DNA from 2 places in the Paenibacillus sp. JJ1683 genome. Region 1 is predicted to be linked to the other one. Evidence: predicted binding sites of a transcription regulator. Region 1 holds the regulator's gene; the other holds the start of a gene.
The links. The regulator LexA, encoded in region 1, represses DNA repair genes until DNA is damaged. The targets are predictions, from matches to a motif close to CGAACATATGTTCG.
Positions count from the first base shown of each region.

Region 2: addB (helicase-exonuclease AddAB subunit AddB) is a predicted target of LexA. The motif match lies at 10,145-10,158, and genes of this name have one in related genera.

Region 1 covers NZ_CM129820.1:3,165,292-3,180,856, reverse strand. Annotated here, with positions in the region: gene ACUC6J_RS13510 (hypothetical protein) at 1-101, shown strand, start outside; gene ACUC6J_RS13505 (helix-turn-helix transcriptional regulator) at 419-1,831, shown strand; gene ACUC6J_RS13500 (SDR family NAD(P)-dependent oxidoreductase) at 2,553-3,431, opposite strand; gene ACUC6J_RS13495 (MarR family winged helix-turn-helix transcriptional regulator) at 3,586-4,059, shown strand; gene ACUC6J_RS13490 (hypothetical protein) at 4,221-4,703, shown strand; gene ACUC6J_RS13485 (DUF2798 domain-containing protein) at 5,159-5,659, shown strand; gene ACUC6J_RS13480 (hypothetical protein) at 5,846-5,986, opposite strand; gene ACUC6J_RS13475 (hypothetical protein) at 6,028-6,192, opposite strand; gene lexA (transcriptional repressor LexA) at 6,612-7,238, opposite strand; gene ACUC6J_RS13465 (LysM peptidoglycan-binding domain-containing protein) at 7,428-7,802, shown strand; gene ACUC6J_RS13460 (DUF896 domain-containing protein) at 7,904-8,110, shown strand; gene ACUC6J_RS13455 (hypothetical protein) at 8,228-8,737, shown strand; gene ACUC6J_RS13450 (HAD family hydrolase) at 8,894-9,688, shown strand; gene ACUC6J_RS13445 (1,2-dihydroxy-3-keto-5-methylthiopentene dioxygenase) at 9,786-10,328, opposite strand; gene metH (methionine synthase) at 10,610-14,050, shown strand; gene rnz (ribonuclease Z) at 14,130-15,062, shown strand.
Region 2 covers NZ_CM129820.1:3,832,474-3,848,038, forward strand. Annotated here, with positions in the region: gene ACUC6J_RS16375 (AAA family ATPase) at 1-1,286, opposite strand, end outside; gene ACUC6J_RS16380 (exonuclease SbcCD subunit D) at 1,283-2,467, opposite strand; gene addA (helicase-exonuclease AddAB subunit AddA) at 2,496-6,515, opposite strand; gene addB (helicase-exonuclease AddAB subunit AddB) at 6,512-10,078, opposite strand; gene ACUC6J_RS16395 (class I SAM-dependent rRNA methyltransferase) at 10,320-11,699, opposite strand; gene ACUC6J_RS16400 (Na/Pi cotransporter family protein) at 11,997-13,019, shown strand; gene ACUC6J_RS16405 (NUDIX hydrolase) at 13,009-13,443, opposite strand; gene mtaB (tRNA (N(6)-L-threonylcarbamoyladenosine(37)-C(2))-methylthiotransferase MtaB) at 13,547-14,890, opposite strand; gene ACUC6J_RS16415 (16S rRNA (uracil(1498)-N(3))-methyltransferase) at 14,892-15,565, opposite strand, start outside.

The DNA of each region.
Region 1 (15,565 bases):
TGGGTGCATGTGAAGGCGGCTACAATATGTGGACTTCTACAGCGGCAATTTTGGTGCTTTTTATCCTCTTGGTTATAATTACTAAAGCATTTTGGATTTAATTTTATGAAAAAACTGTTAGGCAACATACTTCACTTTTTTTAGATGGTAAAAGTTGAACCCAATGGTGCATAGGTTATTTGGCAGTAGCCATAGTAATCTCTTCCTTTTGGTTAACTAAGTTTTTACAGCATACTTAGGGGACCCTGCCATAATAGGTTGTTGCGCTTATTGGGTTCTGCTGTCAGTGAACAGCATGGACTATACATTGAAATCTTACATTATTCGCATAATATATTGACATATGGTCAATTTTAGAGAAAAATAGACTACAACAATATAAAAATTTTGGAATTTTTATGTGAAGGGTGGATATGGCATGAAGCATACACCTACGATTCGGGCGGAACTAGATAGATACCTAAAACAAGAGGGTCTGAACCTGACGCAATTCGGGCATATTGCAGGCATTAATAGGGGAATAGTTAGTGGCATTGTAACAGGCAATAGTTCTATGTCTGTTAACCAAATTGATAGAATTACAGAGGCTATGGGTTTACCAGAAGGCTATTTTTACGACTTATATGTAGAAAACTATATCATCGACATTCCCCCCAATATGAGGAGAATCGAACCATTTTTGTATCGCTGTGCAGAGTTGGACAAGTTGGATGCGATCCGTCGAGTGGTGGGAGCTATCATGGACAATCTACTCTACTCACCCAAACTATTTGACATTGCAGAAGAATTATTAGCGCAGGAACGACATGATGCTGCACTATTGCTCTATGAGAGTGTAGCAGAAGTGGAGAAATATCAACATTCTGAACGTTTGGCCATCTGTCAATATCGGATTTTCACGATTCAGATTGATGACGATCAAAGCCGCAATCTTAGGGCAGCCATACTTTTTGAGCCTTATGTCGAGCGCCTAGACGAAATAGAACAACTTGATGCATTAAAGGACTTAGCTAATGTGTATAGGTCTTTGCGTAAATGGGATAAGGTTGATGAAATAGCGAGAAAAATGAGAGCTAAAGCGGAAATCCAATACACTTTGAAACATCAACAGAGCAGCCGAGAACGCACTGAGTCTACTAAGAAGCTAACTCGCCCCATGTTTGTGTACATTACCTATGCCGATTTATTGTGTGCAAGTGTCTGTGAAGCCCGAGGCGACTATCAACAAGCCTTACAATATACATACGCCTACACAGATTTGGATTGGGTCAAAGAGACTGACGAAGATACCCAATACTGGATTAGCTTGTTTCAGCATTGGGCAGAAGGTAATACTTATGTTAATAAACTTATGTCCGGAAACACTAGTGTGCTGCTAGATTTTGTTGAATATATAGGAACAACCGCCAATGAAAGTGAGAAGCTCTCAAAGTTGTTGAACATTATTATAGTAGCTAACCGATACAATTTGGATATAGATGGTGTACTTACAAAATTTAAAATAGACATTGATGCCTCTACTCAACTCCCGACATCTACTGATATGTACACCCAACAAGTGGTACCTGACTATATTGCATTGTTTTGTTATGAAATGGCCTATTATAATTTAAATAGGAAGAAGTACAGTGATGGTTTTAAACAATTATTATGTGCAATGGTAAAAGCACATATACTAAACAATGAAACATATTTCATAAACTGCACAGGTCTCTTTGCACATTTCCAAGCATATGCGTCTCCAGAGACCAGAGAAGAGTATTTTAAACTATTAGAAAAGGTGTGGTTAGACAATGTTGAAAAAAATGGCACTGTTAATCGTTGCGAGTAGCTTTTTATTTTTTATAACTGGTCCCGTCCTGACGCAACATATTCAGATCCTTGTACAAATTGGAGGTGCTTAAGCACAAAACTCTGCTAGCCTTATGGTTAGCAGAGTTTTTTAGTTAAAGGAATTGTTACACTACGCGCCGAATGAGTCACTGAAGTGATCAGTTTTTAAGCATACATATAAATATTTTGATGGCACAAAGTTACTCCGACACACTTAGAATAGTAGATTTATTATGTAATCATTCCAATATTCTGAGAGGGGATATTATTACTGGTGATGAAACTGCAGAAGCAAACGGGAGAATAGACTACAAAAAATAGATTACTATAGAGAAATTAAAATATTGTATAAAGCGACAAGAGTGACACAAGGCATACCGTAATCATAGTGAAGCTGGGGCCGTGACCCAAAAGATCGTGTTACGCCGCCTGGAGTGTAAATAGATACTGTATGGAACACTGAGCCTCAGATTAAGCTGAGGCTTATTTTTATGTGGACCAATTTACGAACTTATCAGTGTGACTGATAACGCGTGGGCTATCAACGTTATAAAAAACGAAATCACAAAGCTGAATGGGTTCGCTGCTGCTTTTTGGTGACTCATTCCGTTCATTGATTTAGCAAATGATTGAAGATATGCTTGTATGTAGTGCGGGGTTGGCATTATTGATGATTAATGCTTCATTCATTGCCGTCTTATCCCTTCATCAATCATTTCTTATGGAAGGAATCCCTTCTGTTCCAGCAAATCCTCTGTGACCTTCCACAGTTTTTGCTGCATCTTGGGATCTCCACCAGGTGAGACTGGTTGAATAGATTTCCCAGTTCCGACGTTAAAGTATCCACCTGTTTTTTTATGATATTCCGGATCTACAATTAATCGGGTGATGATATCTGCTCCTCTTCGCGGATCTCCAAGATGAAGGATTTTCAACAATCGTTCTAATAGAGGGGCAAACCAAAGTTCTCGTCCCAATCCGGTAACATTGAATCCTGGATTTAGTGCATTTACGCTGATTCCCGTATCCGACCATCGTCTTGCCAGTTCAGCAGTGAACATAATATTCAATAATTTGGTCTTTCCATAGATGGGCGATGAGCCACGAGCGGTAAAGGCAGTTGTATCCGTTAAATCCTCGGGGAGCTTCAAAACTCCATGACGGCGTGAAGCTTCGGAGGCAACATTGACAACTCTGGCCTTGCCTACGTTCTGCAGGCACGGTTTTAGTGTATATGTTAACAGCCACGGCGATAAATAATTTATGGCAACCATTTCAGGAAACCCCTCGGGAGTGACGCGTTGCTCAAAAGCATGGATACCCGCATTGTTTAACAGCACATCAATATTAGAGTATGCGGCGGCTATCTCATCCCCGATTCGTTTAACATCCTTCAGTACCGATAAATCTCCATAAAAAAAGTCAACCTTCGCTGATGGGCTAACCAGCTCAATCTGTTTTCTTGTAGCTTCAGCACGTTCCCTACTCCTGGCAGTCAAAACAAGGTCAAAGCAGCCGCGTTTTCCCAATTCAACTGCGACTAGTTGTCCAAGACCACTGGTGGCACCTGTTATGACAACAGTAGTATTTTTAGACATCGTCATTTCTCCTTCATGTGTTACAATTTTATTGGAGTAGCCAATTCGGTGAGTTAGCATATTTGATTGACATATGTCCACTATAATAATTTGGTTGATATATGTCAATCAAATTTGACTTGTGGTTTTTTGAACGAGAGAAAGGTGATTGAAGATGAAATATAATGAAGTTAAAAATGAACCAAGGGAGAAATTGGAGATTGAGTTGGGCGAGCAGCTTAACGCACTTATCAGCGCTTCACACGCCCTGAATGTCAGAGCTGCTGCGAAATTTGACTCCTCCTTACAACCTGCCGCCTTCCATATTGTTCGTTGGCTGTATTCTTATGGCCCAACAAATGCCGCCACTTTAGCGGAATCAACTGCGATGGATCGAAGTTCAGTGAGTCGTCTTGTCAAACAGCTTGAGTCTTTGGGGTATTTGAACAGAGAGGCCTCCCGAAGTGATGGACGAGGAATTGTATTATCTCTTACTGAGCATGGACAGCAAAAATTAATTGATGCGCTTAAGGAGAAAGAGTCCGTTTTCTATGAACGAATTTCGGACTGGGAAGATGCTGAGCTTCATAATTTTAACCAAATGCTTAGGCAATTTAATGGACTCCATCGCCACGGAACACAACCTTAAGAAGTGACCCGCATGTAAGGAGTTTGGATATAGAGTAGAAGTGGATAATGAAATCTACCCGAATGTGTATTTTTTATGTCAGACAAAGCTCCCCTTACTTTGACAATCAATAAGCCGTATGTTTATGGATGAAGATAAATAGGAAGGAAAGGATGAAAATAATGAGTATGAAATTAGGAAGGAAAACTACTTTATGTTTCTCCACAATTGCTCTCTTATTTTCAGTTTTGTCCCCGCTATCAGCCTCGGCAGATGTAGCAAGCGTCACCCATGACACCTATACAAACTCTTTAAATCAGGAATTAGTTTCATCTCAATTAGTAATTTTTAAAGATGACACAGCATATACAGATGTATCTATTGTCGGGAAAAGAGTGAAATTTTCGATTAGTGGTTTAGAAAACCCGTTTAACACTAATTATTACAATCGATTAGTCTGGACTAGTACTGATGAAGAACCAAATATAAAAAATATTCTGACAGTAAAAGTTGCGCCAAAGACAGGGTCGCTTTACAGTTCCAGCAACTATGAAAACCTTTCACTGATAAAACAAAAAATCAACTCTGACTCACCTGTATATGGATGGATTCAACTAGAATCCAAAGAGTGGGTTAAAGCAGGATCAGCTATAATCAAATATTAGAAAATTCCTAATGTGTAGTATAAGTAAATACTATAAATAAGCGAAATCCCCGCCGACCAGCTAAGGTAGTGGGGATTTTTCAATATAAAATAAGACTTCATCAACTATTGACAGAGTCTTTTAGAAAATTGTTGAAAGTAGTGTTCTTAAGAAGGGAAAAGTGTTTCGAAATCTGGAAAAACGCCATCACTAAGCCAACTGGTAGGGTCTTCAAAACTTCCATCGAGTGTAGCGGTAGCATAATCTCCATTGGAGCCATACAAAGTAATAGAGATATTTTTTGTTATTTGTATTTAATGTTATAAATGTGTAATGATTTTGTACATAGTTCATTAGTTGTGAAGAATATTCCTTACTTGTCTTTGTTTGTTACGATATGTTCATAAAAAGTTCACTTACATGAAAATTTGGTTGCAGCTAAAATAATCACATCCAAAAATGAAAGGTTGAATTAAATGCCAACAACTAAAAAGGAAAGCTTTTACTTTGGGGTTATTATGTGTTTTGGAATGGTCGTTATTATGACCTTCTATAATCTTTTGATTAACGGATTGATTGGAAAAATTAGCTTGATTACCATTGCTGTTGAATTTCTAATTGGATTTATTATAGCGCTCATATTAGATTTATATATCGTGGGTCCTGTAGCAAAAAAAGTTGCTTTAAGTCTACCTTTTGATAAATCCAAAAAAATATTTTTAATTATCACGATTTCAACATGTATGGTGTTCGGAATGGCCTGTTCTATGTCTTTCTACGGTTTATTAACTTCAATTCTAAGTCAGGGTAATGGCGATCATTCATTATTTGAAGCCTATTTAGAAATTTTTATAAAGAACTTTGTTGTGGCCTATCCATTACAATTATTGGTTATGGGTCCTGTTGTTCGAGCCTTGTTTATAAAATTTATAAAGAAAAGCGAGCAAGTGGGACCTTATAAAAAAGTATTAAATTAAATAATAGAGCAAATCCATTGCAGCAATGTTAAGCTAATGAATGGTTTTACAGCTAGAAATGCTTAAGTTATGAAAATCGGATACAAGTTTGAGGAAGCTATAACTGGCGGGATTGGTAGTTTGGTGTATTATTTAACACAAAAAAAGCAGGAAGAATTCTTCCTGCTTTTTGCTTGAAAATAATTATTAACGTCTGCGTTGTCCATCATTCACGCTAAACAGATTAACAGCCAGTGCGTTACCTCTTGCACGCGCATTGGCTCTTTGGTTGGAACGGATGTTTAATCTTCTTCTTCTCAATTCACGGTTGCTGTGTCTTCTGCTCATAATATCACCTCCCTTCAAAGAAATGAAGGTACGGTTAAATCTTAATGATGTTTATGCTTACGCTTTGAAATTTTGATATTTAATGCGTTAGTTGCGAGTGCATTTCCGCTTCCTGTTTTAGCAGCTGCGGCTTGAAAGACTTTAACGACCAGATATCTGTTTTTCCCGATGCGATGCTTATACGTTTTAACTCTATTTCTGATCATCTGCATAACTCCTTTGCTTTAGGTCTGCTATATACATATGTCAATTGTGCTAGTAATGTATCAGCATAAATCTACTAAAGACAAAAAGAAGCTAGTACCTATGTTCCTAAATGTTTAACAAAAAAAGCTCATGCTAGCCTGCGTTCGCCTTCCCAACTTTACGTTATAGAGGAAGGCCACCGTAGGTTCATATGTGTCAAATTTCCATTTGTTTAGCTAATAAAAGTAAACAGTTTAAGATCAGAGTGGAACTATCTCGGATATGGGCGGATATAATAGTAGAGACAATATAGGTTGCTGAAAAGGAAAGAATAGTTGGAGACACATACATAGTAAATATAACAAAAATATAAAACCGGCTCGCCTAGGCGGCCGGTTTTATATTCGTGGTAGTATAACGGGGAAGAAAGCACGATAAATCAGTGGAAGTCCCGGAAGAGTCCAACAACCTTGCCCAATATGCTGACGTGTGTCAGTCGAAGTGGCTCAAAGGCTGGATTTTCAGGTTGAAGCCGGATATGATCTTTTTCTTTGTAAAAGGTTTTAACTGTAGCCTCGTCTTCATCTGTCATAGCTACTACAATGTCTCCGTTATCAGCGGTCTGCTGCTGACGCACGATTACATAGTCTCCGTTAGCAATACCAGCTTCAATCATGCTTTCGCCTACAACAGATAACATGAATATTTTATCCTCACCAACAAAGTGTTGGGGAAGAGGAAAGTAATCTTCAATATTTTCTGTCGCCGTAATAGGAAGACCAGCGGTTACTTTGCCGACGACGGGAACACGACTAATGGAGTAATTAATCAAGTTGCTGTTATCCGATTCGTCTTGACCGAGTAATTCAATAGCCCGTGGTTTCGTAGGATCGCGGCGAATGAGTCCTTTTTTCTCCAAACGATCCAAATGACCATGAACCGTAGAACTGGAGGCCAATCCGACTGCCTCGCCTATTTCGCGCACAGAAGGGGGGTATCCCTTTAGACGCACTTCATTGCGGATAAATTCAAGAATGGCCTGCTGGCGGCTCGAAATCTTAGACATACCGTATCAACCCCATTTAGTAACGTTTGGGAAAATTATAGCATAGAACCTCCGTTCGTACAAACATAAGTTCTAAATAATCCCTAAAAATATTCACGAACTTTTGTTCTCTTTTCTATTGAACAAAACAAACGTTCGTGTTATATTGTGAAAAACATAAGAACAAACGTTTGGAGGACGCGGCCAATTATGAAATATAGCACTTATCAAAGTATTTTTCCGATGAATTTAGAGAATTTACAGGAGACCCGAAAAGAGGGTAAGGTACGTTTGTTACAGGCTCTTACCAATACTCTTTTACTCAAGCTTCTTATTCTAGTAATTATCGTTTGGGTTGCAGGGGCAGGTGTACTTACGGTTTTTGCAGCACCTCCAGTTTCCAATGAAGAAGTGATTAAGCTGACTGTACAACCTGGAGATACGTTATGGAAGATTGCCGTGAATCATAAACCGGAACGAATGGATACACGGGTATATATTGAAGGAATTGTACGTATTAACGATTTGGAGGATCGGGGGGTGCAGGCAGGTCAGGTACTTAAGCTCCCACCTTCTGATCTATAAGACTATAGAGCTTGTCAAGGAGCGCAATGAGGGAGCCTTGACAAGCTCTTTTCTACATGTCAAAGTGTATTATATCTTTGCTTTTATGGAGGGGACACAATTTGGATATAGACAGTTTGGTACAGCGCATTAATGAATTAGCGCGCAAAGCAAAAGCCGAAGGATTGACGGAAGAGGAAACCACGGAGCGCGCCAACCTTCGGGAAATTTATTTAGGCAACATTCGCCGTAATTTTCGGCAGCAACTTGAAACCATTGAATTTGTGGACGATGATACGTCGAAGGGAAATGGCGGGCTGAAGCATTAATGTTGCTAAAGCCTGCATCATTTGCCTTTTGTTATTAGGTATCTTTCTTGGTATCTATATAGATCAGCTTTAAGGCAATTGTTTTAATGTAATATTTATTGGGAAGGGAATTGAGAGATGGCCCGATCATTTGAAAGAAAAGTACGTAAAAACACAGCGCATTTAAATAAAACGCGCAAGAAACAAGGCATTCAAACCATTAACGGCGCAGGTTCAGCAATGGACATTTTCCGTGGCCGTAATATTACTGTGCCAATCATGCTGGCTGGTCTTGCTGTATTGTACATGCTTATGAGTTACTTTTTGACTAAGACCGGCATGCGGGGAATGGATTGGCTGGTATTTGGCTTGTACTTGATGCTGGCTGTTATCTTCTTCATTCGCCGTCCTTATTTAAAAGTGGGAAAAGATACCCTTTATATGTTAAAAGGTGGCAGAGAACGGCCGATGACGGCAGGGGACATGAAAGCCATCAAAATTGAAAAGGGTTACGTTACCGTTGAAAGAAAAGGGAAGGGCGGTAATTTTATTTTCACAAAATCACTGGGACGCTATGATACAGATGCCATCGCAGAGCGCCTTGAAAAATTTGCACTATCCAATCAGATACAGGTAGATAAGAAATAACCGATTTAGCCTGTAGCTCTGTAAGTAAGGCCGTATGATGTTATTTTTCATATAACATGGTGCGGCCACTTGCTTAATATGGGCACACATAATGATCTGATTCGTGACCAAACAGACAAGCTTACATATACAGTGGAAAGAGAGTGGATAATTCGTATGACGATTCAGGCGATAATGTTTGATCTTGATGATACCCTTCTGTGGGATGAACGTAGTGTAGAAGAGGCATTTGATGCAGCATGTCAAACAGGCTCCCGAGAAACAGGCGCTGATCCGAAAACGCTGGAAGAAGCCGTACGCAAGGAAGCGCGCGCTTTGTATGAATCCTATGAAACCTTTAGTTTTACTCAAATGATTGGCATTAATCCGTTTGAAGGACTGTGGGCGAATTTTACAGCAGGTGAGCAACCTGAATTCCGCCAATTGGAACAGTTGGCTCCTGTTTATCGTAAGGAATCATGGCGCAGAGGGCTTCAGCAACTGGGGATAGATAATGAGGAGTTGGCGGAAAAGTTGGCTGCCCAATTTGCTTCGGAAAGACGTGCACGTCCACATGTATATGAAGAAACTTTTGAAATTCTGGATCAATTGAAGGGACAATACAAGCTACTATTGCTGACAAATGGTTCCCCTGATCTACAACAGGAGAAGCTGGATGGAGTTCCTCAATTGGCTCCTTTTTTTGATCATGTTGTCATTTCAGGTTCTTTTGGTCGGGGCAAGCCTGATCCTTCTATATTCCAGCATGCTTTGGGACTTCTAGGAATTGAACCTGGACAAGCTTTAATGGTAGGAGATAAGCTGACGACTGATATTCAAGGGGCTTTGTCAGCTGGTGTACATTCGGTGTGGTTGAATCGGAACGATAAAACCAATACTACAGAGATCAAGCCGAAGTTCCAAATCAAGCATTTGTCTGAGTTGCATGGAATTATTCAATCTTTAAAGTAAATAATCTACAGTCTTCTAAACAAGTATAAAGAAAACTCCCTTCGCTCGATATGCTACAGAGCAGAGGGAGTTTTCTTATTGACACAATACATCGTAATTATGCTGTAGTGAATGTTGGATCTTCAAACGGTTCAGCAATCCATCCATTTTCTTCGATGAACAAGCGGACTGCGACGATCTTTTGATTTTCCATTAAAGTGAAGAAGTGCGGTGTATTTTCAGGAACAGAAATAACGTCGCCTGGTGAAAGCTCTACATTAAAATAGCCGATCTCTTCAGAGCCTTTAATGATAAAAATCCCTTTACCAGCAACAATGGCGCGGATTTCATCCTCGGTATGGGTGTGAATTTGCTCGAATTTGGCCAGCAGCTCCTCCAAATTCGGCGTTGCTTCAGATAAAGTGATGACGTCCCAGATTTTATATCCGCGACGTGCGGCTAAATCTTTGATTTCAGGTTCAAATGTTTTAAGAACAGCGGCTTTTTGATCATCTGTCAAAGTAAAGTTTTCTTGCAGCTCCCCTGGCAGCTTGGAAGCATCCCAGTGTTCATACAATACCTGGTAGCTCTCCAAAAATTCACGTACTCGCTCTTCACCGCTAATTCGCTCATTCGTATTGCGTATAAAAATTTCTGCCATGCACAAATCCCTCTTTTCCACTTGGATTAATGTTGTATAAAGAATACCATGTCTTAACCAGTTGTACAATACAGGCTGAAGCATTTATGTGGGAACGACTATAGTAATACGATACAGTTTAAAGACGTTCGTCTATAACGATGCATACTACAAAAATAGATCAGCTAAGTCGTTTGTAAAGAAGAATAGCCTGCATAAAACGTATGTTTTTACTTCAATCTATCTAAATGATACGGTTTCTGCTAAACTAGGATTTAACGTTTTGCGGGGGTGAAGAAATTTTGGATAAAGTTAGCTTGCAGGATGCGTTACAACGAAGAATACTCCTTCTTGATGGGGCTATGGGCACTATGATTCAGCAGGAAGACCTTTCTGCCGCTGATTTTGGTGGGGAAGAGTTAGAAGGCTGCAACGAGATGTTGGTCTTAACAAGACCGGATGTCATTCAAGGGATTCATGAAGCATACTTGGAGGCCGGAGCAGACCTGATTGAAACGAATACATTTGGAGCGACATCCGTCGTTTTGGCGGATTACGATATACCAGAACGTGCCCGTGAAATTAATCTGGTGGCGGCCAAACTGGCGCGTAACGCGGTGAATAAGTACAGCACTGCGGACAAGCCTCGTTTTGTTGTAGGAGCTATGGGTCCAACTACAAAAACCTTGTCTGTCACAGGCGGTGTTACATTTGTAGAGCTGATTGAAAGCTATCAGGAGCAGGCTTTGGCGCTTATTGAAGGTGGGGTAGATGTTCTTCTGTTGGAGACCTCACAGGATACGCTTAACGTTAAGGCAGGTAGCATTGGAATTCGTCAGGCTTTTGAGCAGACAGGGATTGAGCTTCCATTAATGATTTCTGGCACGATTGAGCCGATGGGAACAACGTTGGCCGGACAAAACATCGAATCCTTCTGCATATCACTCGAACATTTACATCCAATCTCGATTGGACTGAATTGTGCTACAGGTCCAGAGTTTATGCGTGATCATATTCGTTCTTTGTCTGAAATGTCCTCTGCAGCTATTAGCTGTTATCCAAATGCGGGCTTGCCCGATGAAAATGGTCAATACCATGAATCGCCGGATTCATTAGCTCGTAAAATGGCTGCTTTCGCTGAAAAAGGCTGGTTGAATATTGCGGGAGGCTGTTGCGGTACTACTCCAGAGCATATAAGAGTAATGAGTGAAAGTATGGCGCAGTTTGAGCCACGTCAGCTCGTAGGTCATCATCCTCCTGCCGTATCAGGCATTGAGCCTGTGTATATTGAACAGGATAATCGTCCGTATATGGTTGGTGAGCGAACAAACGTTCTGGGTTCCCGGAAATTCAAGCGTTTGATCGTGGAAGGCAAATATGAAGAGGCGTCTGAAATTGCGCGCGCTCAGGTAAAAAGCGGAGCACATGTCATTGATATTTGTGTGCAAGATCCGGACCGTGATGAAATGATAGATATGGAAGCGTTCTTGAAACTGGTTGTAAACAAGGTGAAAGTACCATTGGTGATTGATACCACGGATATTAAAGTTATTGATAAAGCACTTCAATATTCGCAAGGTAAGGCAATTATTAACTCCATTAATTTGGAGGATGGTGAAGAGAAATTTGAGAAAATGGCTCCTATTATTCATAAATACGGCGCTGCTGTTGTTGTCGGAACGATTGATGAACGTGGACAGGCAATTGCGCGTGAGGATAAGCTCGAGGTAGCTAAGCGTTCTTATGATCTGTTGGTGAACCGTTACGGTCTGGCAGCGGAGGATATCATTTTTGATACGCTCGTATTCCCAGTAGGAACAGGGGATGAGCAATATATCGGTTCGGCTAAGGAAACGATTGAGGGCATACGTATCATTAAAGAAGCGCTTCCTGGGGTTCATACTATATTGGGCATTAGTAACGTATCCTTTGGCTTACCGGAAGCGGGTCGTGAAGTGCTCAATTCTGTCTATTTGTACGAATGCACCAAAGCGGGACTGGATTATGCAATTGTAAATACGGAGAAGCTTGAACGCTATGCATCGATCCCCGAGCATGAACGGAAATTGGCGGAAGACCTGATCTATAAAACAAATGACGATACGTTATCTGCATTTGTAGCAGCTTTCCGTAACAAGAAAGTGGAGAAAAAAGAGAAGATATCAAACCTTTCGCTCGAAGAACGGCTGGCTTCCTATGTAGTGGAGGGAAGTAAGGAGGGACTGATCCCGGATCTGGAGCAAGCGCTCGCTAAATATTCTTCTCTGGAGATTATTAACGGACCGCTAATGAAAGGGATGGAAGAAGTAGGACGTTTGTTTAACAACAACGAACTGATTGTTGCGGAGGTTCTACAAAGCGCTGAAGTAATGAAAGCATCCGTGGCTTATTTAGAGCCGTTCATGGAGAAGAATGAGTCCTCAGTAAAAGGTAAAATTTTGTTGGCTACGGTTAAAGGTGATGTGCATGATATAGGTAAGAATTTGGTGGAGATTATTCTATCCAACAATGGTTACCATATTGTAAATCTGGGTATAAAAGTACCACCAGAACGCATCATTGAGGCTTATCGTGAAGAAAAGGCTGACATGATCGGCCTGTCCGGTTTGCTTGTTAAATCGGCACAACAAATGGTGCTAACCGCGCAGGATTTGAAAAATGCGAACATTGATATTCCAATAATGGTTGGTGGAGCTGCCTTAACGCGTAAGTTTACTAAAAATCGTATTCGTCCTGAGTATGATGGGCTGGTAGCCTATGCGAAAGATGCTATGGATGGACTGGATATTGCCAATAAGCTTATGGACCCTGAGTCCCGTAAAAAAATGGCCGAGGACATGAAGGCTGAGCAGGAGGCGGAAGCGGCAACGGTCGTGGAGGTCAAGCCGCTCCCTAAGCTAACTCGGGCTGTACGTTCTAACATTGCTCAGGATTTGCCCGTCTATATCCCGCCGGATACGGATCGCCATGTACTGCGTAACTACCCACTGAATTATATTCTGCCTTATGTGAATATGCAGATGCTAATGGGGCATCATCTTGGCTTAAAAGGCAATGTTGAGCAACTGCTAGCTTCGGGGGATCCGAAAGCGATTCAGTTGAAGGAAACCGTAGACAGCATCATGTTTGAAGCTGTTACAGACGGAATTATTCAGGCGAGTGCTATGTATCGGTTCTTCCCAGCTCAGTCCCAAGGAAACCAAATTCTAATCTATGATCCATCGGATGTAAGCAAGGTACTGCACACATTTACGTTTCCACGTCAGCAGGTAGAGCCTTATCTATGTCTGGCTGATTTTTTGAAATCAGTGGAATCAGGGGTTATGGACTATGTAGGTTTTATGGTTGTTACCGCTGGTCATGGCATTCAGAAGCTATCTACCCAATGGAAAGACAACGGAGATTATCTGCGCTCACATGCACTTCAAGCGGTAGCGCTCGAAGTGGCAGAAGGGTTAGCAGAACGGCTTCACCATATTATCAGGGATAGCTGGGGTTTCCCGGACCCTGCCGATATGACGATGAAACAGCGGCACGGCGCCAGATATCAAGGTATACGGGTATCCTTTGGCTATCCGGCATGTCCGGATCTGGAGGATCAGGGACCGTTGTTCCAATTGTTAAAACCTGAGGACATTGGCGTTGAGCTAACGGAAGGGTTTATGATGGAACCGGAGGCTTCAGTATCAGCCATGGTGTTCAGCCACCCTCAGGCGCAGTATTTTAACGTCGAAAAGGTTTAACACCTTTATCAGATGGGATAGCAAAAACCCTCCGAGCTTCGGAGGTTTTTTGCTGGTCAGCAGGAAGAAGGTAAATGTCATGGAATTATATTTTCTCGGTACAAATGCAGGGGTACCTACAATTCAGCGAAATGTAACGTCCATTGCTCTTCGTTTACTGGAGGAACGAAGAAGCATGTGGTTGTTTGACTGCGGTGAAGGCACTCAACAGGAAGTGTTGCGTTCGCCGCTCAAGCTGAGCAGACTTGAAAAAATATTTATCACTCATTTGCATGGGGATCATCTTTTTGGTCTGCCGGGTCTTTTGTCGAGCAGGGCATATCAGGGAGGTACGGCACCTCTGACGGTATATGGACCGCCTGGTCTTCAGCAATATATTGAGCTATCTTTAGGGATCAGCCAATCTCGTATCAATTACCCACTACATATTGTGGAGCATACGGGCGGGGTTCTGTTCGATGACGGTCAATTTCGGGTGGAATCAGCTTTATTGGATCATCGGATCGACAGTTATGGCTACCGAATTGTAGAGATGGATAAGCCCGGTAAGCTTAACCAAGAACTGTTGGAGCGATACGGGATCAAGCCTGGCCCAGTGTACGGTAAATTAAAGCGTGGAGAAAGTGTGGAAGTAGAGGGTGGAGTTATTCTGCATCCTCAGGATGTATTGGGTTCACCTAAAAAAGGGCGGATCGTCACTATTTTAGGTGACACGAGACCTTGTCCGAATACAGTAGTGCTGGCACGAGATGCAACTGTCGTCGTTCATGAAGCCACATTTCTGCATGATCTGGCGGATACGGCGTACGAGTATCATCATAGTACGGCGCTTCAGGCAGCGGAAGCTGCCAAAGCCGCAGGCGCAGGGCAGTTAATTATGACGCATTTTAGTTCTAGGTATAAAGATCAAGAGCAGCTTCAGCCTTTGCTGGAGGAAGCGCGAAGCCTATTCCCCAATTCATTGCTTGCGGAGCAGCATGTGTTGTTACCGGTACCTGATATCGGCCAATAAATGATTGGAGAGAAGATATGTGCATAGGTGCCGGGGCTTGCTCCGGTGCTTTTCTTTTTCCCTAGAAATTATTTTCCGGGAAAGCGCAGGATGCGACAAGAGGTGAGACGGGCATTAGTATGGGATGAACGAAATTGTTCTACCACATATGGAGGCATGTCATATTGGAGCTTCTATATATCGAATTTAAAGGATTTAGTTGCTTGAGTACGCCCAGGAAATACAGGGAATTTCCTTTGAAGACGTAGCATCTTCGATGAGATTCGACGAAGAAATGATCTTATGCTATGTGGAAGCGACGGCTTTTAGCGAGGGATGACGCTATTTTGGATGGTTTACCAGCAATACATGGACTTCATAAGCATTTTTGACTTAAGATAGATGAGAGGAATGGAAATGACCGATTATTTAATGCCCTAAGTCATTCAGGTGGTTAAATAAAAAGGAGAATACCATTCATGGGGTGAATTATTATTTTCAATGTTATGATGTATGAAATGAAG
Region 2 (15,565 bases), 670 kb from region 1:
GCCTCTTGCAGCATACGCCGCTCATCTGCCCGCACTTCATTTTGCTTCAACTCCTGCTGAAGCTCCTGCTGCCGCTTTAAACCTCGTGTCTGTAACTCTTGTTCCTTTGCGAGACCTGCAGCATGCTCCGCAAGGGTTTGTTCGCTATGCACCAATTCGGCTGCCAAACGTTCTCTTTCGGTCCGCAGCACCTCCGTATCACGTTCCAGTTGAAGCGCCTGCTCCAGTTGGTCGATCCGAAGCAATAGCTTTGGTTCTTCGGCACTGAGTGCTTGCCGCGCCTGCTCATCTGCTTGCACAGATACAAGCGCCGCCTCCGCTGCGGAGGTAGCCAGGACTGCCATTTGTTCAGCATTCTTTTGCCGTTTTTCTGCTTCGGCAACGGCTTCCTTCCAATCTGTCAGTGCAGGCAGCAACGCCTCCGCTGCAGATGCTTGTCGCAGCTTGCGCTCCAGCAAAGCAATGCCTGGTTCCTGTCTTGCCATATCCTCCAGCTCATTCACTCTTTGGCTAAGCTCGATGACCAGTTCCCGTGTTTTGTTCAGCGCCTCCGCTTCCCGTGAAACACGCTCTAGTTCGCGGCGTGAAGCCTCTGCATGGTCAATCGCTTCTTGGAGGCGCAGCTTTACAAGCTCAAGCGCTTCAGCACTCGCATCCCCCAGCCCTTGCTGCTCCGCTTCCAACGACTTCAAGGCGATGTCGTTATCCTTCACACGACGGCTCAGCTTCTGAGCAAGTTGATCTCCGTACTTCTCCAGATGGAACAAACGCTGAAGCATCTGTCTACGTTCACTGCCCTTTAAGGATAAAAATTCCGCAAACTTCCCCTGCGGCAATACGACAGCGCGCGTAAAATCGTCCATTTTCAGGCCGATGTACTCCTCCACACAGCGTGTCACATCCTGTACTTTGTCAGCAAGTACTTCCTCGCCGTCTTCTGTATATGCAATAAAACGGCTAAGCGTATTATTAACCGATACGCCTCCTGCACGTTTGAAACGTCGTTCTACACGGTAACGGCGAGGTCCTTGAGCTGACATTAATTCAAATGTAAATGCTACAGACAGCGTATCCTCGGCATGATTCATGATGCCTTGTGTACCATTCACCGCCCGCTCCACTTTACCGTACATGGCCAACGTAATGGCATCCAGCAATGTTGATTTACCACTACCCGTTGGACCAAAAATTCCGAACAGCCCCGTTTCGGTCAAATCGTCAAAGCGAATTTCCTGCGACTCCCGGTAGCTTTGCAACCCCGCCAGTTTCAGAAGGATCGGCTTCATACCTCATCCTCCTCAGCGTGGTCTCTTGTATCATCCTGTTCTACCAATTCTAGAAACAACTGTACTAATCCTTCATCCGGCTGTGCTCCGCCCGTCTGTCGTTGGTAAAACGCCCGGAACAGCTCATGAACCGGCAGTTCTGAACGTTGCTGTTCCAACTGTGCCGCAGCCATTTCTGGGTACACGGGGCGAATATGAATGATGCCTTCACGGCTTTTGCGCAACCGTTGAATATCTCCCATTGACATCGCTTCATCCAGCGTAATTTCCAGGTCAATAAAGGCATCAGCATCCAGTCCTTCATCCAGCCAGCGATATACTTCCTCCAGACCTCCCCGTGCTCGCCACCTCACTAATGGGCGTCCACTGGTAATATACAGTTCCTCAACCTGTGCTGGCTTGCCGGCAATCACGTCAATTAACGTAACTGATTTGGCTTGTCCAGCTTCGGAAAAGCTATAAGCCAGCGGAGAACCACTATAACGCATCAGTCCATCGCCCTTCACATATTGGGGACGATGCAAATGCCCCAGAGCTGTATACTGCGCTCCAATGCTCAAAGCAGACGGATCTACGGTATAGGCTCCCCCGACCTGAATCGGACGTTCCGAATCCGACTCCAGCCCGCCAAGCACATATATATGGCTCATCGACAAATTAACAGTATCGGGCCGAAACGCTGTACCCAGCTGCGACATCAGCATCCCTACACGGCGGCTATATGCCTCGCGTAATATGGTTTCGTCCCCGTCTTCAGACAATAACTCATTCAGACGAGACTCGGAGGGATATGGCAAGGCCGCAATACATGCCATTTCGCCCGTTCGCGGTGTGAGAACGCGCACTGCTTCCCCATGAGGCAGTCCCAGCAATGTAATTCCACGCCCGCTCACCAGCGGGGTGACCGAGGATACTCTTTCCGGCTGATCATGATTGCCGGCAATGACGACTAGCGGTCTTCCTCCAGCCGTAAGACGAGCAGATGCTTCATAAAACAATTGCTCTGCGGCGGCCGAAGGATTGACTGAGTCGTACACATCCCCAGCCATCATAATCAAATCAGCCTGCTGGTCGTCAGCCATTTTCACCAATTCTTCCAAAAACGCCTCCTGCTCCTTCAGACGGCTTCGACCTTCCAATGTGCGACCCAAATGCCAATCCCCTGTATGTAAAATCCGCATGCTATTCCCCCTCTCCCTATCTATATCACTACAGCTGCACACTCTCTCCAGCTTCTATAAAATACAACCATTTCTCAGCAACCTTTTTGCCTGTAATCTCTTCAATCACACGGGCATACAGCTCCAATTGAAAACGATATTGGTCTGTTAAATGTGACAGCGTACGATATTCGGTTATCCGGTCTGTTTTATAATCCAGCAGCACAAGCCCTTCGGGAGTTTCAAACAAACAGTCAATGATCCCGTTCATCAGCACTTTATCGTCCCGCCCGCTTTCCGTAACTGTCTTCTGTTCTGGCAACACCGCAGGCAAACTGTGGTTCCAGTAATCGGTTGCCCGCATGGTATAAGTAAACGGAAGCTCACGCTGAATACGGGATGAACCCAGCATTCTCTCCCCTAGCTCACTAGAGAAAAACCGTAATATTTTATTCGTATCCAGCGCCTTTGCATGAACATCCAGTAAGATACGTTGATTCAGCAAACGAGCTTTGGTTTCCTCAATAACCTCAGCGCTCAAGACTCCATCTAGGGGCACATGCAGCATCAACGTATGATAGACCGTCCCTCGTTCTGTAGGAGTCAGTCGCTGATTCCCCATAAACTTAGGTCTGCGCAAGTGTAATTGACTGCCCCTAGTGTCAGAATCTTCGCGATCCTCCGGTAAGTCTGCTTGTTGGGAGATAGAAGATAGATTCAGCCAATCGTCAGATCCTATCTCCTGCATCTCCAGCCATCTTTTCATCTCTGTGACCGATGTATTGGCTGCTGTCTTGCCCGCCCGTTCATACGGGTAGGTCCAGGAAAGAGCCGCAGCAATATCCGTTTCACTTTCTTCGTCTAATTCGATTAGCTCAACATTTCTCAGTGCTTCTGTTTTTTTTTGGCGTTCTTCGGCCGATACCTCTTCTCCACGATCCGGGTTCACACGAGAGCCAGAAAGTGTTTCTGAGGCTACAATTTTAAATAACCAGTCTGCCCCCGGCATGTGTTCCAGTCTGTGATAGTACCCCTCCTGATCCCCTGCCGCTTCCCTCAGCGAAGTTGCAGAAGGATGACGAATCAATGCAGGACCTACCCAGTCCAGATAGCTGCGACCTGCCGCCAGCATATAGTCTGGTAGTACTGTTTCCGCATGTTCCTTGGCACGTGCCCAACCTGCTGCGCGGGAAGCGAGATCCTTCACGGTTCCGGTCATAATCAGCTTTTCACGCGGACGCGTAAGCGCTACGTATAGCACACGCATTTCTTCAGCCAAAAGCTCCAGCTGTGAGCGTCGACGGATCGCTAAATTAGGCAGCGTAGGGTAGCTAACGCGGTTTTGTTCCTCCACATATTTAGGACCAAATCCCAACTCCTTGTGCATAAGAAACGGCGCATTCAGATCCTGCTGATTGAACATTTTTGCCGTCCCGGCAATAAACACGACAGGAAATTCAAGTCCTTTACTTTTATGAATAGTCATAATGCGGACAGCTTGATCGGGTTCAGTCCCCCCGCTGATGGATCCTAAATCACCGCCTCGCTCCCGCAGACGGGAAATAAAGGTCAGGAATCGAAACAAGCCTCGGTTGGACGTAGAAGTCTCATACTGTCTCGCTCGGTCATATAAAGCCCGTAGGTTGCTTTGACGCTGTGAGCCGCCAGGGAGTCCACCCACCCAATCCAGATATCCTGTTTCCTCCAGCACATTCCAAATCAATACACTTAAGCTGCCTTGTCTGGCTTCCTGCCGCCATGCGTCCAAATTACGCAAAAATGAACGTAGTCGGGTAGACAACGTATTCCCGTCATTCCTATGGACTGGGTCAGGTGAAGATAGCGGGTCCTCACTGAAAAGATCCATCTCCATAACATCAGCAGAGGTCTCTTTTAAACTCTCCTCAACTTGTTCAGTCTGTGCCGCCGCCAGCAATGCATCATAAAACATTCCATCCGGCTTCTCTAGACGAATTTGTGCCAGTTCATCTTCGGTCAAGCCGACAATTGGCGAACGAAGCACGGATGCAAGCGGGATGTCCTGCTGCGGATTATCAATAATGTGCAGCAGGGACAACATTACCTCAACTTCCGTTGCTTTAAAAAAGCCTGTCGTCTGCTCTCCAGAGGCTGGGATGCCCTCAAGCCGCAATTCTTCCACAATTAAGGGAGCCCATACGCTTGCTGAACGAAGCAATATGACAATATCACCGTAGACTGCTGGACGCATCGCTTTTAATCCCCTGTCATAAATCAACAGTGGCTGTCCAGTATCTCCAGTCAGCTCCTTAATCCGTTGAGCGATTGCACGAGCCTCCAACTGAGCCGTTTCAAGCTCCGCAAGCTCGGCCAGCTCACTTTCCTGTAAAGCCGATTCGTTCCCCGTTTCAGACAACTCCGAAACCTCAGAAAGACCACGCCCGCCTTTATCAACTAACAGCAGTTCAGGCGCGTATGCAGAAGCAGCGTCCTCCTCTGTCTTCTCGGGATAGGACGCGCCGTGTACGAGCCAGGCTCGTTCATCATACTCAATTTCCGCCACATCCACACTCATAATCTGGCGGAACACCAAATTCACCGCATCAACAACTTCCTCCCGACTGCGGAAATTACGCGCCAGATCAATCAAAAAGCCATCTTCCTGTTCCTGCATGCCGTATCGTTGATACTTATTCAAAAACAGCCCTGGCTCTGCCAGCCGAAACCGATAAATACTCTGTTTCACGTCTCCCACCATAAAACGGTTACCCGGTTCCTCGCGCGATACCAGTCTAACGATATCTTCCTGTACGGTATTCGTATCTTGATACTCATCCAGCAGTACCTCGTCGAACTGCGCCTTGTATTCAAGTGCAGCATCGGAAGGTAACAGCTTGTACGGAGTAGAGTCGGGGTGTCTTAATATTTTCAAACAATAATGCTCCAAATCCCCGAAATCCACCAGTCCTTTTGACTGCTTGTGCTGTTGAAATCGTTCCCCGAAAGCAATCACAGTCTCCACCAGTTCGTCCATCAGAGGAGCGGTCGCATGCAGTTCCTCCAAATAAGCTTCTGCTCTCCGACCGAACAGGGAAGCCTTCATATCCGTAATCATTTTTTTGGCAGCCTCGCGCAGCGTCTTAACCCGTTCCTGCAATGCAGGCTCGGTTTGATCTTTTTTGACTGGCTTGAGCTTGCCAAAGGATGCTGCCTGAAATTGATCATACAAGGATGCCCACGGCTGTGTCTCGAGCTCTTGCAGTAATTCCTTCACCATCGCCGTATCCTCTTGCAATGTCATGGCATAGGGTGCAGGACCGCCAGGCTGCATAGCTGTTTCATGCGCCTGTTCCAGCAAACTCGCTGCTCCGCGCAACGAAAGGGCAGCATCCGTCAAAATACTACGAACCCAGGGAGTCTCCCCCAAAGCTGCTACATCCTGTACACGAAATGCTGCTGCCGTCTCGCGCAGCCAATGCTCCGGCCAAGGATGACTTTGAGAAAAATCATACAAACGCTGAACAAGCACATACATGGCATCATCGGTGCGTTCTCCACTAAACCAGTCGACCAGTCTGCGGAATGTGCTGCCTTCATCATGAAGCTCATATTTCTCCTCAAACAGTTCTTCTAAAAGCTCTTGGCGCAGCAATTCTGTTTCATGCTCATTCATAATCCGAAAGCCGGGATCAAGAGGAATGGCCTGATAATGCCTGCGGATGACCTCCATACAAAAAGAGTGAAGCGTCGTAATCGAGGCTCGATTCAACAACGATAGCTGGCGACGTACATGTTCACTTTCCGGTTCCTGTTCCAGCACACGTTCCAGCGCTTCGCGTATCCGTTGACGCATTTCTGCGGCTGCAGCCTTCGTAAAGGTCGCCACCAGTAACCGATCTACACTGAAGCCGAGCTGAGGATCAACAATTTTGCGAATAATACGCTCTACGAGCACCGCTGTTTTACCAGACCCCGCCGCTGCCGCAACCAGCATGTTGTTACCGGATTGCGAAATGGCACGCCACTGATCATCGCTCCACATGCTTCCTTCCGGCTTCGGCAAGCCTTTAGCATTTGACGTGCTTATCATTGCTTCATTCCTCCTTTCCCTTCCTGTGTATGACCCAGCAGATCCCAGACCTGATCCTTACCCGGTTTCCCCCATTGGTTGTAACCACTGCCTTCCAGACTGTCGTCAAATTGACAAACAGGCTTAAAAGAACAGAAGGTACATGCCGTTTCTTGCTGGATGCGATAAGGTTCAATGGCAACATCGCCTTCCGTCATCCGTGTGCCAATCGTCCGAATATTGTTGCGCACCGACGCTAACAGGCTATCCCACTGTTCAGGCGAAGCAACGGAAGCACTGCTATAAAAACTGCCGTCTGCTTTCACTGCAACAGGTAAAATAGAGGAATATCCTTTGTCCAATGCTGTATCCATTTGCCCAACTACATCCCGATCCGCGAGCAATAATCCCTTCATCTTAAAACGTTTCAAGAGCTCCTGACGCGCCTGTTCTGCGCTAAGACCGTTAGGCGATTGCAGCATCGGATTGTGGACGTGAAAATACAGTGTACCCGCCGGATAAGCAGTCTCGCCCAACCATTCCTCCGCCGCATTCAGCAGCACGTCCAGGTATGTGAGCATTTGCAGGGATAAGCCATAATACACCTCATGCAGCTTAAGATCCTTTTGGCTAGACTTGTAATCAATGACACGCAAAAGCAATCCTTTTTCTCCTTCTGCCACATCCACACGGTCAATCCGTCCGACAATTTCCATCACCACGCCGTTATCTAACCGGAAGCTTAAGGGAGGAAGCGGCTGACCCGGTCCGAAGTCCAACTCCAGCCCAATCGGCTCAAAGCTACCTCTCCGTGCATGTTCACCCAAAATTAATGAAGCACGGCTCACAATGTCTTTTAACTTGCGCAAAATATAGCCATACCGCTTGGAGCTCATTAAAATCTCGCCTTGCAGTCGAGGAGCAAGACGCTCCACCGTACTTTCCGCCTCTTGGCGGCATTCCTCGGTAGTGAGGCTTCCCCAGCTGACATTGCGTTCACGCAGATTGATCGCCATCTCACCAAGCGCTGCGTGGAACAATTGTCCGATATCCGGAGCCTTCAGACGATACATCTGACGTTCCTTCAAACGAAGACCATGAGAGGCAAAGTGAGAAAATGGACATGCGACAAAACGTTCCATCCGAGATACACTGGTACGCAGCTTGTTGCCATACAGACGGCGGCTCGTTTCCTTCTGCATTTCGGCATGATTCTCGTAAAAAAGTGAGGTCAACAGCTGACGCAACTTGTCCTTCTCACGTCCCTGCTGGCTGGCATACCAGTTATATACCTCCCACCAGGGAGATAAAATATCACCGCCACGCCGCCAATGCCGTAATTGCGCAATGAGCTGCGGCAATGCCTCTGACGGATGGGAAGCATACTCCCATTGCGTCGTCCAAGCGTCTTCAGGCAGAGGGTATCCAGCCAGTGGACGTTCGTTCAGGCCAGGAAACAGTTGCCGCACATGTCGCACTAGCTCTGACGGCAGCAATGGCTTGCCTTCTTCATCAGTCACTGCATAGCTCATCCACAGGCTTTTACCAGCAGAGGTCAGGGCTGTATAAGCGAGAAACCGTTCGTCCAACAGACGTCTTGTCATATCTGGCGCCAGGTCTACGCCTTGTTCGTTTAATGCCGTACGTTCCTGCTCGTTCAGCACCCCATCCTCATGGAACACAGCCGGCATTACACCTTCGTTCATACCTAGCACAAAGGCATGTTGAATACCGGATACACGCGTACGGTCCGTGTTTCCGACCAGTACCTGATCCAGAGCCGGCGGAACAAGTCCCATACGGAACTCAGCTAATCCCGTTTCCAGCACTCCCGCAAACAAAGCAGTATCCAGTCGCTCATCACCCATCATTTCGACGATTTGATCCAGCAGTTCAAGCACCGCCTCCCATACCTGACGGTGCTCCTTCGCCTGCTCGGGATTTCCAGCTTCTTCTGCCTGATGAATGAAGGCGTCCAGCTTGTGACCGATTTCTGCATCCTCCAGCAACAGATATACGGCTTCGCTCTTCTCAAGCGCCGTTCGTGCCTTCCCTATACGCTTCTCAAACGCATGTATAGGTGTCACAATCACATCTCGGCACAGCTCCATCAAATCCAGCGTTTCATCCCGTTGACGGTTCCGTTCCTGTTCCTCCAGCTCGAGCGACAAACTGGGCACAGCCTGCCATGCCCGGCCATCTGTCCAACGGCTACCTTGTATTCCGCAGGCCAGCACATAGTTTTCCAGACGGTCCATCTGCTCGCGGCTCACTCGACCGTCCAGCGGCAATAGAAGGTCTGTTTTGACCGCACGAAATACATCCTCGTATCGCCAGCGTCGCTGCACGATATCCAGTGAAGCCCGAACCAATTCCACCAAGGGATGATGAAGTATACTTCTCCGCTGATCCAAAAATACTGGAACTTCATATTGCTTGAATATCGGTTCCACCCATGGCTCGTAATCTTCAATATGACGCACAAACAGAGCCATCTCCCGATAACGCGCGCCCTCTTCGCGGGCCAGGCGGCGCATTTCGCGTACGGCTCCTTCCAGCTCGGCGCGGCGATTTGCCGCAGCATACAGTTTTATGCCCTCCGGTTGTGTATCTGTCCGTTGTTCTCGCAGTTGCTGTAGCCGCAGCCGTTGTTCCTGATTCCGCAGCCCTGTGCGATGTTCGAAATTAGCCTCCAAATACGCCAACGCTGGACGTTCCTTAAACCTAGGCATTGGATCGGGGCGTAATAACTGTGTCTGCGTTTCAATCATCAGCTCCTCTGCCATTCCTTTAAGCTTGACGTAGGTAGCCGCTGAAGGATGAAACAAATCCAGCTCATGCGGAAGCTGTCCACTTTCGTAGCTTCGGTTACAGGTCAGCGCCACTGTCAGCGAAGAGGCGTGCAGCATAAGCTGCTCCACCACCTTGTATTCATGTGGTGTAAACCTCCGGTAGCCATCCATCCAAATGTCTGCTCCGCGCACGAGGGAAGACTGTGCAATCTGTTCTGTCAGCATGCGAAGCGTATCTTCACCATCGATATATTTAAGCGTCAGCTCCCGTTCAAAATCCTCATAGATTAGACTGATATCCTTGAGCTTGCCTCTTAATATCGGAGTGGACTCCCCCGCAGCATGCATTCTATCCAGTTGCTCCGGTACAGACCGAGCATCATTTCCGTACTGCTTTAGCTCTGTGAACAACGTATTCAACCGATCCACAAAACCGAGTTGGTCTCCCGAATCTTTAAATAAACTCAGTTCATCCTTGCGACGACGAATAATTTTATATAAAAGCATCTTCTTGCCTTCTTCTGTTACAGGCACCAGTGCTGAACCCCCTGTTTCCTGCATGACTAAATAGGCAAGACGATGGAATCCCATCACTTGGGCGCGCACCGACCCCTGAATACCGTTTCCGACTTCGGTGAGCAACGCATGCTCTGAAGCAAATGACGATTGCTCAGGCACAAGTAACAGCATAGGCTTACCTAGCGGCTCCTCGCGTAACATAGAGGTCATTTCATTACGGATTAACGTGCTTTTACCACTACCAGAGCGGCCAATCAATAAGCGGACCGACATGATGCCGCCTCCTTTCTAACCAACAACATTCTATTAAACAGTATAGCATATCAGGCAAAGGAGAAAAGAACGTACGTTTGCCATGTTGTAGCAATTGGGCTCTTCTCAAAAACAAACAGTCCCGCAGGATGGCTTGGTGCAAGCCTTCTCTACAGGACTGATGTATACTAAAAATGAGTTTGTTTTCACCTATTTATCTTTATCGCCTAATAGTAGTTTAACTTTGACAAGGGTATGAAATCTACAGCTGTGTCCGGCTGCGCACCTCAAAGATGGCAAATTTCAAATAATGACCTTCCTCCACACCTAAAATTTGGGGATGGTCCTTCCCTGCCGCTCTCCAATCTACCAGTCGGAGGATTTTGCCAGCATCTGCAGCCGCTTCCTTAATCGTGTCCAAAAACAGCTCCGGCCGCATATGGAACGAACAACTCGCTGTTACCAAATAACCGCCCTCATTGACGAGCTTCATTCCGTGAAGGTTGATATCTTTATATCCACGTGTAGCTCCTTTGACAGCACTCTTCGTTTTGGCAAAAGCCGGCGGATCCAGAATAACGACGTCAAAGGTACGTCCGCCACCCGCAGTCAGCGGCTTAGATGTATCTCCTTTGCCGCCCGCTCGCGCGGTGCGTTCCTCTACACCTTTAACCTGATTACGTAAATATTGAAAAGCATCGTCGACGACAAACTCGACGCGATCCTCAAAACCGTTCAGCTTCACATTATCCCGAGCACTTTCAATCGCATGTTCAGAAATATCCAGACAAGTTACTTTTTTCGCACCATGTTTACACGCATTGAGCGTAAAGCTACCTGTATGTGAAAAACATTCCAATACAGTTGCACCGTCCCAGAATGGGAATTCAACAACCTTACCACTTTTATTCACAGGCTTTATGACCGTTGTGCCGTCATCCCCTGGGTTTGCAGCTACTTCTTGCAACGTAATTCCGCTACGCGCTCCCCAACCTGTCATCAACGGCGCGATGGCTGCACGATTTTCACGCTGGTCAAAGAAATACCCCGTCTTTTGTCCCTCTTCGATATCGACCTTGATTTGTAAGCCATTTTCCGTCACCACCACATGGCGCGGGCAATCGCCGTACAAAGGACCCTTCGTCTGTTCCAACCCTTCCAGCTCACGGATGGATACATCACTACGCTCATATATACCAACTGGCCCCATTACTTCAACAAGTGCATCTCTGATTTCTTCCCTGCGCCGATCCATGCCAAGCGTTAACAGCTGAACGACCAATACATCACCAAAACGGTCTACAATCAGCCCAGGCAAAAAATCAGCCTCGCCGTACACCAAACGATAAGCGTTTCCTCCGGTCACAAAGCGTTCGCGGTGCTCCAAGCAATTGCGGAAACGTTGGGCAAAGAAGCTTTGGTCCATCACTTCTAGCGGCTCATAGGACATCACACGCACTGTAATTTGTGAAGCAGGATTATAGTAACCTGTCGCCAAATAACGCCCCTGATGGTTCAGGATGCTGACCAAATCACCGGCTTCTGGATCACCCTCAATCTTGGCTATTTCATTTTTAAACACCCAAGGGTGTGCTTGCTCCAGCCTTTTTTTACGGCTACGCTCTAATATTACTGAAGGCAAAATCCTTCACTCCTATTCTTGGATTACTCAAAGTGTTAAAACATTTTGTTCGATAGGGGCGCGGCTCCGCCGATTCATTTGGTCTTACGATCGCTGGCGCTTCTCCAGCTTCAAATGAACCGCTTCGCTACTGCCCGCCTGTATGTCGACGTCACGCTTTAAAAGCTTGTGAAGATACTACAAAATGTTCGTTCCATAAAAAACTGCTCGGCCATGCTTGTCATGGCTGTCCTAGGTAGATCATAGGCTGTTACATAAGTATTCTCATTTTCACCTAGAAAAGGGGGGGCTAAAGCCGTGTTTATACATGTTATATTGCCGCTGTGCGGTGGGCTGCTTATTTTTTTAGGTGGAATGAAGCTGATGGAAGCTGCCCTCCGGCATTTGGCAGGCCCCTTCCTTACTCGCTGGCTAAACCGGGCTACGGTTTCCCCTTGGCGGGGTATGTTGTTTAGCTCAGGCATTACCGCCCTACTGCAAAGCAGCACCGCCGTAACGGTGCTGACGATCGGACTGGTCAATGCCGGGCTGTTGACCTACGGCCGCACGCTCGGCATCATTCTTGGTACCAATATTGGTACCTGCCTGACGACCGAGCTGATGGGCCTCCAGCTCGGCAAGCTGGCTGCTCCACTGCTATGTGGATCACTGCTATGCTGGGGCACTGCTGTTCTGTGGGGGGAAACGGTCGCTGGCCGTCAGTATGCAGCTGCCGGAGCTTCAGCCACCTCCAATGGGCTTAGCCGCCCACAGGCTGTACAATTTATCAGCCTCGTCTTTGCCGGATTTTCGCTGATTCTCGCAGGTATCCGCGTGATGCAAGCCGTTGGCCCCTGGATTGAGCAAGCCGGACTATTCCGCTGGTTTCTTGATCATGCTGCAGCCAACATGTGGTGGGCCTTCGCTGCTGGAGCCTGCCTAACCGCACTGGTTCACAGCAGCGCAGCTGTCATTGGTATGGCGATTAGCCTGGCTGCTGCGGGTGCCCTGCCAGCTGATGTAGGGATCGCCATCGTCATCGGCTCCAATGTGGGCACCTGCGTGACTGCCCTGATTGCCGCTGTTGGCGGCAGCGTGTCCGGCAAATTTGTGGCCTGGTCCCACGTGCTGCTGAACGTAGGCGGGGCATTGCTCTTTATGCCGTTAATCCCCGGGCTGGATATGGCCGCTTCTTGGATATCTACTGAGCCCGGAGCCAAGGTAGCGCATGCCCAAACCCTGTTTAACGTCATCAGTTCTCTGCTTGCCTTGCCCCTCTGCTATTTACCTGTATGGACTCGTATAGAGGAGCAAGTGTCTTCCCATAGGATTAAACGTTAACTCCTAGCATAGACAGCGCCTTGCTCAGAATGACATCATTGTTGTCATATCCACCCTGACGCTGGAGACGCCATGCTTCTTCGGGCGTATGCCACGCGACGCCTTTGATTTCTTCTATCTGTGCCTGCAAATTCCCATCCAGTGCCTCTACGAGATAATAATGAACTTCCTTGTCCACTTCCCCATATTCAGGGTGCTGGTACGTATAAGCAATCATATCCACATGCTGAATAATCCGCCCGTTCAGCCCTGTTTCCTCACGAATTTCACGTAGAGCGGTTTGTTCGATTGTTTCACCTGGCTCCATTTTGCCTTTAGCCAGAGATGTCTTGCCATATCGGTCGGTAATCAGCTGAATTTCAAGCTGCTCCCCCTGTTTGCGAAACACTACGCCACCTGCGGAAATTTCCTTTTTTGCTGCCATCCTGTAATCTCCTTTCCTTGCGCAACAAGGATTCCGTCCTCTCTGTAGGGAAAGGCGAAATCCTTGTTGACCATCGCTATTGCCTGTTCAGGCTCTTTTTATTTTACAAAGCTGTTTGCAGCCCGTTCTCCAATACGCGGACCAATTGGCCTTCACTTTCATTAACGCCCGCCTTCGTCAGCTTCACGCGGCACACCTTGCCAACTAGATCCTTATTACCTTCAAACACCAGTTGAATGTAATTGTCACTATAACCATAAAGTATACCGCTATCTTCCGTCCCTTTAGGGGCTACTTCAGGAATAACCTCCAGCACCTGACCAACAAACTTTTCAGCATATGCCAGCTGCATTTGCTCTGACAATGCAATCAGGTCACGCACACGCGCATTTTTCACGTCCTCGTCCACCTGATCCTCCATACGTGCCGCAGGCGTGCCAGTACGCTTGGAATACGGAAACACGTGCATTTCCGAGAAGCCGATTTTTTTCATCAGCTCATAGCCATTACGGAACATTTCGTCCGTTTCTCCAGGGAAGCCGACAATTACGTCTGTTGTAATTGCTACATCTGGCATCGCTTTACGAATCATGAGCATTTTGTTATAAAACTCTTCTGTCGTGTACTTGCGGCGCATCCGTTTCAGCACGGTATCGTCCCCTGCTTGAAGCGGTATGTGGAAATGGCGAACCAGCTTATTGGAGCGTTTCAGTACATCCAGCATTTTTTCATCAATCTGACTGGCTTCAATCGAGCTGATACGGATACGTTCCAGCCCTTCCACTTTCTCCAGATCCCACAGCAGATCGGACAGGTCATAATTATCCATATCGTCGCCATAACCACCAGTATGGATACCCGTGAGTACGATTTCCTTGTAGCCTGCGTGCACCAGTTGACGCGCCTGTGTAATAATGCTCGCGGCATCACGGCTGCGGGATAAGCCCCGCGACCACGGGATAATGCAGAAGGTACAGAAGTTATTGCAGCCATCCTGAATTTTTAGAAACGCACGGGTATGATGAGCAAAATCAGGCACATCCATTTCCTCAAACACACGCGTCTTCATTATATTACGCACAGCGTTTACAGGTTGACGCGACTCTTGGATCTCCTTCACAAACGGAATAATCTTATCTCGATCCTGCGTACCAATAACAAGATCAACACCTGGAATATCCATAATTTCGGCCGGAGAAGTTTGAGCGTAACAGCCCGTCACTGCCACAATGGCATCTGGATTTCGGCGAATCGCACGACGAATGATCTGACGGCTCTTCTTATCACCGGTATTCGTAACCGTACATGTATTAATTAAATAGACATCAGCAGTCTGCTCGTCAAAATCCACCTGCTCATAACCTTCTTTTTTGAACAGCTGCCAGATCGCTTCTGTATCATAAAAGTTTACTTTACAACCTAATGTGTAAAATGCCACTGATGGCATATTAAACCCCTCCCATTTCTCCTGTCTCATATAAAATGCATGCCAATGCAACCATACCTGCGGTTTCCGCACGTAAAATACGTCTTCCCAGTCCTGTAGACTGTGCCCCAGCCTGCTCAGCCTCTAGGCTTTCCACTTCAGTAAAGCCGCCTTCCGGGCCCACCACCACCAGCACACGCGGCTTGTCTGTGGACACCCATTGTCCTGCGAAAGGCTGGATTACATCCCGTAGCTGCCGCCCCTGCTCTTTTTCATAACAATAACATATCAAATCATACCCAGCAAAAGAAGCCAGAAGTTCTTTCCACGTCAGGGGTGCGCTAATTTCCGGAATCCGATTGCGATGGCTTTGCTCAGCCGCTTCCTTCACAATCTTGCGCCAACGCTCCAGTCGCTTGCCTTCCTTTTTGGCATCATACTGTACGACCGTACGCTCGGATAAAAACGGTACGAACCCGGTGGCTCCGATTTCCGTACATTTTTGCATCACCGTCTCCATCTTGTCCCCTTTAGGAAGACTCTGCGCGATGGTGATCTGAACATGCGGTTCAGAGGTCATCTCCAGCGGTTCGATAATCGTCGCCTTCACATGGTCCTGCTCAATCGTATCCAATGCAGCTAGCGCTTCCCTGGATACCCCGTCACTGACTATAATTTTGTCACCACTACGGCCTC